DNA from 4 places in the Solibacillus sp. GQ1 genome. Region 1 is predicted to be linked to each of the others. Evidence: riboswitches for the same ligand, from Rfam matches in the RefSeq annotation. Region 1 holds a riboswitch; each other region holds the start of a gene.

Region 1 (3,142 bases):
AAAAAATAGTATTCGCACTTATGCTCTTGGCAGCAACAGTTCTCACTGCATGCAGCAATTATCAGTTTAAACCGACGACCAACTTTGAAATTAGCGGGTTTACGATGACCGATCACCGTAACAAAGAAGTGACACTGGAAAGCCTAAAAGGGGAACCATGGCTGGCAATGTTCATCTTCACAAGCTGTACAACCATTTGCTCGCCAATGACAATGAATATGACCCGAGTACAAGATCACCTTGAGAAAAAAGGGCTGGAAGATTATAAAATTGTCGCGTTTTCAGTAGATCCGGACTACGACACACCGGAGCGTTTAACAGAATATTTATCGCGCCATAAACCGGTAGATGAATCAAAATGGCATATGCTGACAGGGTACGATCAAAAATTTATCGAGCAGTTTGGCAGAAACTCATTTAAAACACCTGTTCAGTCAATTGAAGGAAACGACCAAGTTATCCACGCTGATACATTTTTCCTAGTAGATGAAAAAGGAATTGCCGTGAAAAACTATTCAGGTTATGGCACAGGAGAAGATGGTGTTCCATATGAAACGATTGCTAGTGATATGGAGGCACTCATTGACGAGCGTCTAAAATAATAGTGAAATGTAAGATTAACTTGCGAAAAAAGTGTAGCTGCTTTTTAAGCAAGTTTTTTTGTGGAGTGAGGGCTTTTCTAATAAAATTGAAATTGTGCTAATAAAACTACAAATTTTCTAATAAGTTGCGGATCTTCTAACAAAGGAACTGGATATGCTTGATATGCTAATATCAGTTCTTGATTAGCAAATAAGCACGCCAACTTTTCTAATATCACCTGCAAAAGTGCTAAAATAAATAAATTCCTTCTAATAAAAAGCACAATGCATCAACCCAAATTGTTTCAACCATTATATTGATAAAGCAATAAATAAAAAGAATTTTCAAAACTCAAATTCTGTGATATAGTATACAAAATTACATACTGTGTAAGTTACGGTGCTTGTGAGAACAAGCTGAAAAGGGAAACCAGTGAAAGTCTGGTGCTGTCCCGCAACTGTAAATCGGAGTTCGTGATATTCAACCACTGTCTATTGATGGGAAGGATCACAAGAACGTTGATGATGAGCCAGGAGACCTGCCGGAAACTAGTACACGCCAATACCTACGTGGAAATAGGTGGTGATTTTGTGCGATAGTGAGACAACAACCTTTGAGTTTACAAAGGTTTCTTTTGTCAATCTCTTAAACATTCACACCCCTCTTTCACTTAGAAAGAGGGGTTTTGGTTTTTATGTAACAAATTTAAGGAGGAATTGTTTATGAAAACAGCAGTAATTGGTTACCCGTATATTGGACAAAATCGTGAATGGAAACGTGTGACAGAGGCATTTTGGAAAGAACAACTGACTTTGCAATGCTATGAACAGGAAATGAAAAACTTACGCCTTGCTCAGCTATATCAACAAAAAGATTTAGGGCTGGATATTTTAACAGTAGGTGATTTTACATACTATGACCGTATGCTGGACATGGCTGTAATGTTCAATATGGTTCCATCGCGTTATGATTATCTTTCTTTGAAGCATAATTTTACGGCATACTTTGCAATGGCCCGTGGAGCTGAAAATGTGGTGGCATGTGAAATGACGAAATGGTTCAACACGAATTATCACTATATTGTACCTGAATATGAGGGACAACAACTCGCATTGCAGCACAATGTTTACGCGCAATATATCCAGGAGGCAATCGAAGCATTCGGCATGTCCCCTCGTGTGACAATTATTGGTCCATTTACATTTTATAAACTGACAAAAGGTGTTGGCCAAGAACAAAAACAACACTATATTCAGCAGCTGGTGATTGTGTATAAAGAGTTGCTTCAGTCGTTAGAAGCAAGTGGTGCAACGACAATCCAGCTTGAAGAACCAAGCCTTACAAAAGACCTTACTTCCGAAGATATTGCATTAGTTCAGCATTTCTATCATCAAGTATTAAAAGGACTTACAGTTGAAACGATCTGCACATCTTATTTTGAAGCGTTATCCGACTATGAAACAATGATTAATTTGCCAGTCGATGGCTTTGGACTGGACTTTGTTCATGGAAAAATTGAAAATATAGCATCGTTAAAAAAATTTACTTTCCCCAAAGATAAAGTTCTATATGCAGGAATTATTAATGGACGTGACATATGGAGAGCCGAATTGCAGAAGCAGTTGGCACTAGTAGCGGAAATTCGTTCCTACGTACCATATTCACCTATCCATCTACAAACATCGTGCAGCCTCCAGCATGTGCCTGTTACAACAGCAGGAGAAAAAGGGGTTGTACCTGAGCTGCAAAACGTCTTAGCATTCGCCAATGAAAAAATAAAGGAACTGCAAATGATTAAAGGAAAAATACTTCAGTTGGAAGGTCCTTATCAACATGCAATTTTAGAAAGTCAAAAAGCAATCCGCACATTGGCGCAGCATAAATCAAGACGGAAACAAGCTGTACATGACAAGGTGAACGCACTAACACAGGAAGCTTTTAAACGAGCAGATAACTACAACAAGCGCAGTAAACTGTAGCGTGCCTTTTTACAGTTGCCGGATTACCCGACAACAACAATCGGGAGTTTCCCGCAATCGGCTGAAGTTAAGAAAAATCGCAGTTTGTGGCGTAAAGGGGAAATTACAACAGCGGAGTACGAAGCATTTAATGCAAACGAAACAGCACGATGGATTGCGATTCAGGAGCAGCTTGGTCTTGATGTTTTTGTTCATGGAGAATTTGAACGTACAGATATGGTCGAATTTTTTGGTGAAAAATTGGATGGCTTTGCGTTTACGAATAATGGCTGGGTTGTTTCTTATGGTTCACGTTGTGTTAAACCGCCTATTATTTACGGAGATGTTGAATGGACGGAACCGATGACGGTAAGGGAAGTAAGTGCCGCACAATCACTTACGGATAAGCCGGTCAAAGGGATGCTGACAGGACCCGTTACAATATTGAACTGGTCATTTGTGCGAAATGATTTGAACCGCTCGGAAGTTGCTTATCAAATCGCCCTGGCATTAAGGGAAGAAGTATATGCGCTTGAAAAAGCAGGAATCAATATTATTCAAGTTGATGAGCCTGCATTAAAAGAAGGGCTGCCGATCCGTAA
Region 2 (3,142 bases), 430 kb from region 1:
TTTAGATATATCACTCCGCTCCCATTTCGCTGCCCCAATTGATTCGAATAAGAGAACGAATTCTCCAGCAGTTTCGCAACGGGCATAACCCCGCTCGCACGGTTTAATATCCCTTTAATCGGATCGCCTAATGGACGCAGATCGGTCAAGTTTACTCCGACACCGCCGCCTAAACGGGAAAGCTCCAGGCAGTAACCGATGTTCTCGGCAATCGAATTCATCGTATCATCCATCGTCAGTTTAAAGCATGAGACAAGCTCACCACGCGCCTTTTTCCCGCTGTTTAAAGCAGTTGGTGTTGCCGGCTGGTAGGCAGTCATGACCGCTTCAATGGCTTTTTCCGCCAACGTTTCATCACCTTGTGCTAAATAAAGGGCGATGATGACGATCCGGTCCTCGTACTTTTCCAGAATCTCTTTTCCGTCACGGCTTTTCATCGCATAGCTTTCGTAAAACTTAGAAGCACTCATGAATGAAGGGAACCGGAACTTGTTGGAATAGGCTTTTTTATACATCCGTTTAATAAAGTCCATCGCGTACAAGTCCAAAAACTCTTTTTCGTAATAGCCTTCCTCAACTAAATAGCGTACTTTTTCCTCAATATCAATAAAGTAACGCAAACGGACATTGACGTCTTCCAGAAAATAGCGGCGTGTTGCTTCTTTGTCTTTCGCCAGATCCAGTTCACCGGTAGCGCGGTAACGGTTTAATATATCGTTATTTAATTTTAAATACTGTTTCATATCGATGCCTCTTTCCAAATGGAGTAGTAGTATTCAGTAATCGCTTCGTAATTAGCCGGAGTTCCTCTCATTTCCACTTTTTCAATTAACGGAATTCCGTATTGTGCAGCTAAAAGGTCACCAGCACGACCGAAAAAAGCTTGACCGAAATTACGGTTTCCGCTTACGATGATTCCTTTGCATAAATCAAAGTGCGCAGTCATGAACTGGTCGACGATAGGGGGGACAGAGCCTAATCCATCCGTATACGTGAATAAAAGATACGGTTCATTAACTTTAACTACTTCCGCCAGATCCTTTGCGGGCAAGCCGAGTTTTTGCACGATGGATCGTACATTACCAGTTCGTGAAGCATAAATGATCATGCAGTCATTTCAGAAATGCGATCGATAATAGAAGTCGGCTCTGCAATAAATTCTCCGTTTATTTCAAATAACGGCACAGACAGAAAACCTGCATCGATTACTTGTTGTTTTGCTGTTTCATCCTGGTCAATATTAATGACCTCAACTTCCAAGTTGGCTGCATCAAGTTCTGATTTTACCCATAGGCATTTTGGGCAAATTGTTTTCGTGTAAAGTTTCATCATAGAATCCCTCGCTATATAAGTATTACTAATGATTGTGCCGTACATGTCAGCGGGGAAAAACAAAAAAGCTATCCCGGAAAACAGGATAGCTTGAAATGGAAACGGATAGAGTGCGCGCCTCCATTTCCTATTCCCCGAAGAAATGTACGTAGTTTTAACGAGGCAGGTCTCCTGGCTTTGCTTCATCCGTCAGACGCACCTTCCCATGCTAGTAGCACAGTGGTCTATTCGTCTTCAGTCAGCATTTACAGTTGCGGGGACAGCGTTGGTTTTTCACCAAACTTCCCTTTTAAACTACATTTAGTAGTACCTTGTTAAAAAAACACAATATATAGTTGAATTGAGTATAAGCGTTAACAACCTAAAAGTAAAGAGCCTAATGAATGATTCCATAAATACAACAAAAATCCTAGAAAACTCCCTATTGAAAATAGAGAAAAAATATGGTTTTGTTATAACTGCATGAAGTTAGTTTATATAAAAAGAGAAAGTTGGATGAATATGCCGATTCAATTAAAAATTAAGAAAATCCATCCGGAAGCAGTACTGCCGAAACAGGCACGTGAAGGGGATGCTGGGATGGATTTAAGTGCAGTTGAAGAAAAAATTTTACTGCCTGGAGAATATGGATTAATTAAAACTGGTCTTCAAATCGAAATGCCGGAAGGAACAGAAGCACAAGTACGCCCACGTAGCGGATTGGCATTAAAACATGGGATTACGGTGTTAAATAGTCCAGGTACGATCGATGCAGGCTATCGCGGTGAAATCGGTGTGATTCTAATCAATCACGGGAAAGAACCGTTTACGATTGAAAAGGGTATGCGAATCGCACAGCTAGTTATTCAATATGTCCCACAAGTCTTCATTGAAGAAACGGACGAACTGTCGGATACGGAGCGTGGTGATAAAGGCTTTGGTTCGAGCGGCGTAAAATAATGAAAAACGCCTGAGTCGAGATAAATGAACTCAGGCGTTTTACTCTTCTTCTTTTTTCCACTTTATATAATTGTACGAAGTTTGAATGCCAAAAAGTATTATGAAAAAGAGGGTGAAAAATATAAAGAAATTAGTGAATCCTTCAACCGAATAAATAATGGCCAACGCTATGATATAAATGGGAATTGAATAAATACTGCGCAAAAACTTACGGCGGTATGAAAGGGCATGATAGGCAAATTTAAACCCTTTATCCACTTTCGGCTTTTTACGATAGTACATAGATAAGGCAATTGTCATAATTAAAATCAACATTAATATGAATGCGTAATTAATTAAAAAATCCAAATCAATCATATTAGTCCCCCTTCTCTCCGTTTGTCTGAATATTGATTTCAGTAACAATTTTTGAAATCGGTAAATACGTTAATTCACAATGATAACGTCCATCAGGGAAGTCTTTATAAGTACTGGACTTTATATTGTAAACTTTATCTTCAATCATCACTTCAGTCGTATCAATACTTCTTCCATGCCCGTTTACAAAGGTAATTTCACAAATCCCTCCAGCAGTTTTCTGATCGCCTGTTTGCAGATGATAAAAATCATAGCTGTAAATTCCTGAAACAATTAGCATAAACAGCGATAGCAAGCCAAACATGAACGTATTCATGTTGTAGGGGGATGATTTCTTATTTATAAATTGCCGGATAATAAAGTAAGCAGCAATGACAAATAACAAAGTGAAAATGATAAGAGCACTGTAAAATCCAATTAGCATGAGCATTCCCCTCTAAATTCGTTACTTAATTTACGAATAAGATGGAAAAAAGTTTCAGAATTATTGCATTCTTATTTTATTGAAATAGTA
Region 3 (3,142 bases), 1.5 Mb from region 1:
GATGAAATACCTAATGTGTATGGATCTGCCAAAGGGTTTTTAAGCAACCCTTGGAATGCTGCCCCCGCAATTGCTAAAGAAGCCCCGATTAATGCGGCTAAAATGACGCGTGGCATTCGGATTTTCCACAAAATACTGTATGCAACCGGATCTGTTGTTTTATCCCACAATGTCGAAAACGGAATATTAACAGACCCGAACGAAATGCCAATCCATATACTGCTTAAAAGCAATCCAATCGATAGTACATAGGCGATTGAATATTTTTTATTCATTGAATACCTCTGGATAAATTGCTTCCCCAATTGATTCAATACCTTCTACAATACGCGGACCTTGTCGACTTGTCGTATCGCTATCGACTAATTTCACATTGGCGTTTTTCACAGCATCCATTTCTGCATATGCATCATTTTCCTCGATTGCTGCCAAGTCGTTTTCATATGTTACTAAAATGATATCCGGATTGCTCTTTACAAATTGCTCCGAGCTGTACTGCGGCCAATCGAGTTCCGGAACAGCATTTTCAACATTTAATACTTCAAGCATTTCACTAATGAACGTCTCCTGTCCAGCAACATATAGTTCCGGATTTGTCCCAACAACAACAAATACGGACTTCTCTTCCAGGTCGGCTACTTTCACTTCAATTTCTTCGATGCCCTCTTTGATTGATGCAATCATTTTTTCGGCTGCGTGTTCTTTATTTGTCAGCTGCCCGATTTGTTCGATCGTTTCGTACGTTTCTTCAAATGTTTTCGCATCTTTTACAACAAATACAGGAATTCCTACTGATTCAAGCTGAGCAATCGCCTGTTCATTGAAGCTGTACAATCCCGATTCATGTGCGACAACTAAGTCGGGCTGCAGGCTGATTATTTGTTCTAGATTAAATTCCATGCCGCCAACTGATTCTTTAGATAATGCTTCTTCAGGATATGTATCATTGTCGTTCACAGCGATAATTTCATCGTTTAACCCTAGTCCGAATAAAATTTCCGTATTGGATGGAGCCAATGTAATAATGCGCTCCGGTGCTTTTTCAAGCGTGATTTCTTTGTCCAAGGCATCTTTTATAGTTACCGGGAATTGTGCTGCTTCAGTTACTTCTGTATTGCCTTTTGCTGATTGTTCATCTGTTGCTTTTTCCGAGTTGCATGCCGCCAATGTTAATGTAAGTAATGCTGCGGAAGATAACAGTTGCCATTTTTTCAAAATAATAACCTCCAAAAATTTCGTTGTATAATTTTCTACAAAAATAAAAAGCTTCCTACTAAAAATGAAGGAAGCTTTACGTATGCAAATAAAATTCAATAGAAAAAGAATTTATCCGCCACATCCTATCCTCGTAGGTTTATTTTAGGGCATTATAAAGGCAGGTCTCCTGGCTTATGCATAACGTTGATAAGCGCCTTCCCGAAAGTTTTTCAGTGGCATGCTGCTCTCAACTAGCATTTACAGTGGCGGGACCGCATCGGAATTGCACCGATTTCCCTTTTACTCCTTACTCAATCCAACGAGTAAGAACCTTTATCGTCCATATAAAATTAATAGCTCTATTATAGCTGATATGCGGTAAAATGTATGCTCGTTCGCTAAAATTTCTGATAATTTGTCTTAATTTGTTGAAATCACGAATAAAAGAACAGCTTATTCTTTCTCTTTCAGGTTTTTTTCAATTGCCGTTTCAGCCAATCGTTTAATTGTAATATCATCCATCGGCGGATTGTGCAGACCTGCCCGTACATCACGATAATAACGTTGCAGCGGGTTAGATCTTTGCAGGCTTTTTGCCCCAACTAGACGCATCGCTTTATCTACAACTTCGATTGCTGTATTTGTCACGACATGTTTCGCAATATTGATTTCATTGACTAATGTCGACTTTTTAATCGGATCATTATAAAGCCCCGCAACACCGTAAATTGTAAAGCGTGCTTTCGTCAACGCCAAATCCATTTCTCCGATCAGCGTTTGCACGTTTGGCAACTGGGCAATTGTTCCTTGAATACTGTTCGGGGAATGACTATTCGCAAAGTCGACCGCGTAATCGCGGGCAGCCTGGGCAATCCCTAAATAAGTTGCCGGGATGAGGAGCAGCCAGCCGTTCAGTTTAAATCCGGTTGAATAATTCGGGATTTCCACTAAGTTTGTTTGATCAACACGTACATTATCAAGTACTAAATCATCGCTTCCCGTACCGCGCATTGACGCAACGTCCCACGTATTTTCGACCGATACCCCTTCCGCCGTTTTCGGAACGAGGAAAAATCCTAACTGACCCTCATCTTCAATCCATGCAGACACTAAAAAATAATCGAGGTCCGGTGCACCGCTCGTATAGTTTTTACGTCCATTAATTACATAATAATCACCATCACGTTTTGCTGAAGTCCCCGGACGACCCCCACGAACCGGGCTTCCCATCGCAAACTCGCTTACCGCGCGATTGACTGTCGCTCCATTTGCGATCTCTTTGCCAAACCAGTCGAGCTTTTGTTCATCCCAGTAGCGATTTTCAAAAATCTCGCCTACATTTTGAATTGTCCACGATACAGCCAGCCCCGTGCTTCCGCAATAGCTCGCCAAAGTTTCCTGCAGTAGCAGCGCATCATATACTGTAAAGCCATCTCCGCCATATTCCTTTGGCAATGTTATTTTTGTATAGCCGATTTCTCTCAGCTTCCGGAAATTTTCAAATGGAAATGTCGCTTGTTCATCCGTTTGCTGAGCATGTTCTTTCACGCTCTCTGATATTATTTCGAGCTTTTTCAGCCATTGTTGCTGCTCGTCTGTTTGAATAAATAATTCCTTGCTCACGAAAAGCACCACCTCATATTTATTGTCCTGTATATAGAAGTCAAATTTAATAGTACGTTTCGGAAAATTACAAGTCAATAGATATCCCCAGTCCCCTTATAGGGATTCCATGCGGTCTATTTTCGCGACAATTGAAAGTTTTGCCGGCGAAAGTGGAACGTTTGCGGGAAAAAGGAGAACCTATTCGCCATAATGTGAAAAGTTACGACGCGAAAGGCGAACTGTTGCATCTAAAGTAGAACGAATCGCTTTTCAAGTAGACAACAGCAATTTCAAATGAAAAGCACTCTATTCCCTTAAATAGAAATAGAGTGCTTTAAAA
Region 4 (3,142 bases), on a different contig from region 1:
GAATAAAAAAGCACTTTTTTAGGTATTATTAACAGTTCGGATATGTTTTTACATTTAATTAATATAGGATATTACAGAGGAAACGCATTTGACAGGACTATCGCTTGAATTTCACTGAATTTTCTGTAAAATAATATCAAGTTCTATCCACTACTTGTAATGTTTTGCTCGCACACTACATTTACGAGGATTGGGTTGGGCTTTCTTTATCGTACTCTGCTTGGCAAAATAAACGATAAAGTTCCGCTTATTGGTATTTTACTGGTAAGATAAATGGAATAGACTGAAAAGCCGTACTTATTTTCCGGGAACACTTTAATTATAGAAAAAAGGCTACATTTAAAGTAATTGTTTCTTTTAATGTAGCCTTTTTATTGAATTTTATTATATGAATTTTTTTATTCTACTTGGCTACTAATAGCGCTGCCGCTTCTTCCAACGTGACCATATTCGTAATCATCGAACAAGCCGCATCAAGAATCGGGAACGCTAATGCAGCACCCGATCCTTCTCCAAGTCGCATATTCATATGCAGCATCGGTTCCAGCCCTAAAAGCTCGGCCGCAATTTTTGCACCTGGTTCTTCCGATAAATGTGACGGTATCAAATATGCTTTCACATTCGGATTTAATTTATAGGCGATTAATGCTGAAACGGTTGAAATATACCCGTCAACAACGACCGGCACACGATTCGCTGCTGCTGCAAGGAAGATTCCTGCCATCCCGCAAATCTCCAGTCCGCCGACTTTCGCGACAACATCAATCGGATCATCCGCATTCGGCTCATTCAATGCAATTGCTTTTCGAATAACTTCGGCTTTATATTTAATGCCGCCAGCCCCGACACCAGCGCCGAAGCCCGTTACTTCCATAGGATCACAGCCATGAAGTACCGAAAGAACCGCAGCACTTGGCGTCGTATTTCCTATGCCCATTTCACCTGTACCGATAAGATTGATACCGTTTTGGATCGCTTCTGTTGCGACTTCAATCCCTACTTCAATTGCCTGAATCGCTTTTTCTCGGGTCATCGCTGGACCTTTCGCCATATTGTCCGTCCCGTATTTCACCTTTTTAATAATGACCCCTGCGTCTTGAGGTAAATCTTCTTTTACTCCGATATCTACCGGAATGACTTGTGCATTCGTGATTTTCGCAATCGTACACATTCCTGTCGTCCCTTTTGGAAAGGAAAGTGTTTGGAATACCGTTGTACCTTGCGGGTTCGGCGTTACCCCTTCCTCATATACTCCGTGGTCTGCAGCCATGACGATCATCGCTTTGTTATCGATTTTCGGCGCAAGCTCACCGGTAATTGTAGCAATTTGCATAGCTAAAGATTCGAGCTTCCCTAAGCTTTGAGGCGGTTTAGCTAATGAGTCTATGTACTGACGTGCTTTGTCTTCCATTTGTCGGTCGATTTCTTGAATTTGTTCAATCGTTTGCTGTAGTAATTTCATGTTTCGTTTCCCCCATTAGAATGAATTTTTGACAATAAAAATAGCCTGCAGTTTATTCGATAACAAATAAACTACAGACATATCCAGTGTCTATAAAAAGTAAGCATACTTAGGCAGGTCTCCTGGCTCAGATTCATGATTTCATAGCCCCTTCCCAGATTGACATCCAGTGGGCTTTGCTATGAAACTCCTCTATACAGTGTTGGGATTACGCTAAAGCTTTTCACTTTATTCCCTATTCTCCCTTAACGGGCACCTAATGCTTGATGAATTTAACATTACTTTACTTTGAACCTGTCTTCTCGTCAAGGGGTCTATGCATTCAGCTTCTATACGTCTCCCCAATCGACAACGTTTTCAGTTCCACCTCTTCCAAATCCGCGCGCTGCCAATGATCATGCAGCCGGTCAATCGCTTCTTTCGGTGTATCATCCGCCAGCATATAGGCACCGTAATGCATCGGAATAAACACTTTCGCTCCGACCTCACAAAACGCCTGGATCGCTTCTTCCGGTGTCACGTGGGAGGCATGCATAAACCATTCCGGCTCATATGCACCGATTGGCATTAGCGCTGTATGTATGTTGAAGCGTTCGCCAATATCTTTGAAGCCTCTAAAATACCCGCTATCTCCGGCGTAATAAATACTTTGCGCATCCGATGCCGTTTGCAATATGAAGCCGCCCCAATGCGATGTATTCGTATCCCAAGGCATGCGTCTTGTCCAATGGTTTGCAGGAACGAAATGAATTTCAAGCGCACTTGATTCATGCTTGTCATACCATGATAGCTCGATAAAGTTGTGCAACTTATGACGCTTCATTAAATAACCGAGCCCTTCCGGAATAAGAAACAATACGTTGGGATTTCGTTTTTTCAATTTCTTTAACGTCGGTACGTGCAGGTGATCGTAATGCGAGTGTGAAATGAGGACAATATCAATGTCCGGTAATTCATCCAGCCGCACCCCCGGCTCTGCCAACCGTTTCGCTACACCCATCCAATTTGCCCAAACCGGGTCCGTTAAAATATTGAGCCCTTCTTTTTGAATCAAAAAGGTCGAGTGGCCGATCCACGTAACGGACTGCTCCGTGCGATTACTTTTTAGAAACGCAATTTGCTTTTCCTCACACTGCGGTACTTCGTAATCGACAACTTTCTTTTGCTTTGATCGCTGCCATTTCAGGACATCTTTAAAAGTACCGAGCCGGTCATCGTGGTCTAAATTTGTAAAGCGTTTACTCATCGCAGCACTCTCCTATTAATAAAGGCTTAAATTCCTACGCTGATCACCCAGCTGCGGTTTCATTATTATCCTTGCAAAAAAGTAAACAAAAAAACTTAAAAAAGTACCGAGTACAGTAATGCTGTTTGATACCGGAATAGATGAAGCGATAACGCTCATGATATTTAATGTGTAAAATACTATTACTCCAATTAACGCAACTGTCATCACTTTATTTTTTCTTGCCAATTGTTTTCGATACAGCGGGCTGCCAATGCCGTTCCTGCTATGCTTTGTCTCTATAATTTGTTTAATTAAAGCATAAGTTAAACCTGCAATAATGATCCCAACTACTGCAAATCCAATCCTATCATCCATTTCAATTTTCCCCGTTTCACTAATCTCCCAAATAAAACTCCTTTATTTTATACGGTAAGACTTTACTCATAATAATT

The links. Region 1 has a riboswitch for cobalamin ahead of AC6CH1_RS08000 (hypothetical protein). Riboswitches for the same ligand answer to the same signal wherever they lie in the genome.
Region 2: it holds a riboswitch for cobalamin, as region 1 does, so the genes downstream of both, AC6CH1_RS05660 (glutaredoxin family protein) here and AC6CH1_RS08000 (hypothetical protein) in region 1, are expected to answer to the same signal.
Region 3: it holds a riboswitch for cobalamin, as region 1 does, so the genes downstream of both, AC6CH1_RS00535 (ABC transporter substrate-binding protein) here and AC6CH1_RS08000 (hypothetical protein) in region 1, are expected to answer to the same signal.
Region 4: it holds a riboswitch for cobalamin, as region 1 does, so the genes downstream of both, cobT (nicotinate-nucleotide--dimethylbenzimidazole phosphoribosyltransferase) here and AC6CH1_RS08000 (hypothetical protein) in region 1, are expected to answer to the same signal.

What each region holds. Positions count from the first base shown of each region.
Region 1 is NZ_JCAXEX010000001.1:1,593,174-1,596,315, reverse strand. It holds gene AC6CH1_RS08005 (SCO family protein) at 1-602, shown strand, start outside; cobalamin riboswitch at 963-1,142, shown strand; gene AC6CH1_RS08000 (hypothetical protein) at 1,305-2,561, shown strand; gene metE (5-methyltetrahydropteroyltriglutamate--homocysteine S-methyltransferase) at 2,577-3,142, shown strand, end outside.
Region 2 is NZ_JCAXEX010000001.1:1,161,308-1,164,449, forward strand. It holds gene nrdE (class 1b ribonucleoside-diphosphate reductase subunit alpha) at 1-743, opposite strand, end outside; gene nrdI (class Ib ribonucleoside-diphosphate reductase assembly flavoprotein NrdI) at 740-1,066, opposite strand; gene AC6CH1_RS05660 (glutaredoxin family protein) at 1,105-1,332, opposite strand; cobalamin riboswitch at 1,477-1,661, opposite strand; gene dut (dUTP diphosphatase) at 1,828-2,271, shown strand; gene AC6CH1_RS05670 (ATPase) at 2,311-2,628, opposite strand; gene AC6CH1_RS05675 (cobalamin biosynthesis protein CobN) at 2,630-3,052, opposite strand.
Region 3 is NZ_JCAXEX010000001.1:106,091-109,232, reverse strand. It holds gene AC6CH1_RS00540 (FecCD family ABC transporter permease) at 1-275, opposite strand, end outside; gene AC6CH1_RS00535 (ABC transporter substrate-binding protein) at 268-1,215, opposite strand; cobalamin riboswitch at 1,358-1,547, opposite strand; gene AC6CH1_RS00530 (acyl-CoA dehydrogenase family protein) at 1,651-2,820, opposite strand.
Region 4 is NZ_JCAXEX010000002.1:202,810-205,951, reverse strand. It holds gene cobT (nicotinate-nucleotide--dimethylbenzimidazole phosphoribosyltransferase) at 404-1,462, opposite strand; cobalamin riboswitch at 1,558-1,737, opposite strand; gene AC6CH1_RS13380 (MBL fold metallo-hydrolase) at 1,785-2,708, opposite strand; gene AC6CH1_RS13375 (4-aminobutyrate aminotransferase) at 2,724-3,065, opposite strand; gene AC6CH1_RS13370 (hypothetical protein) at 3,085-3,142, opposite strand, start outside.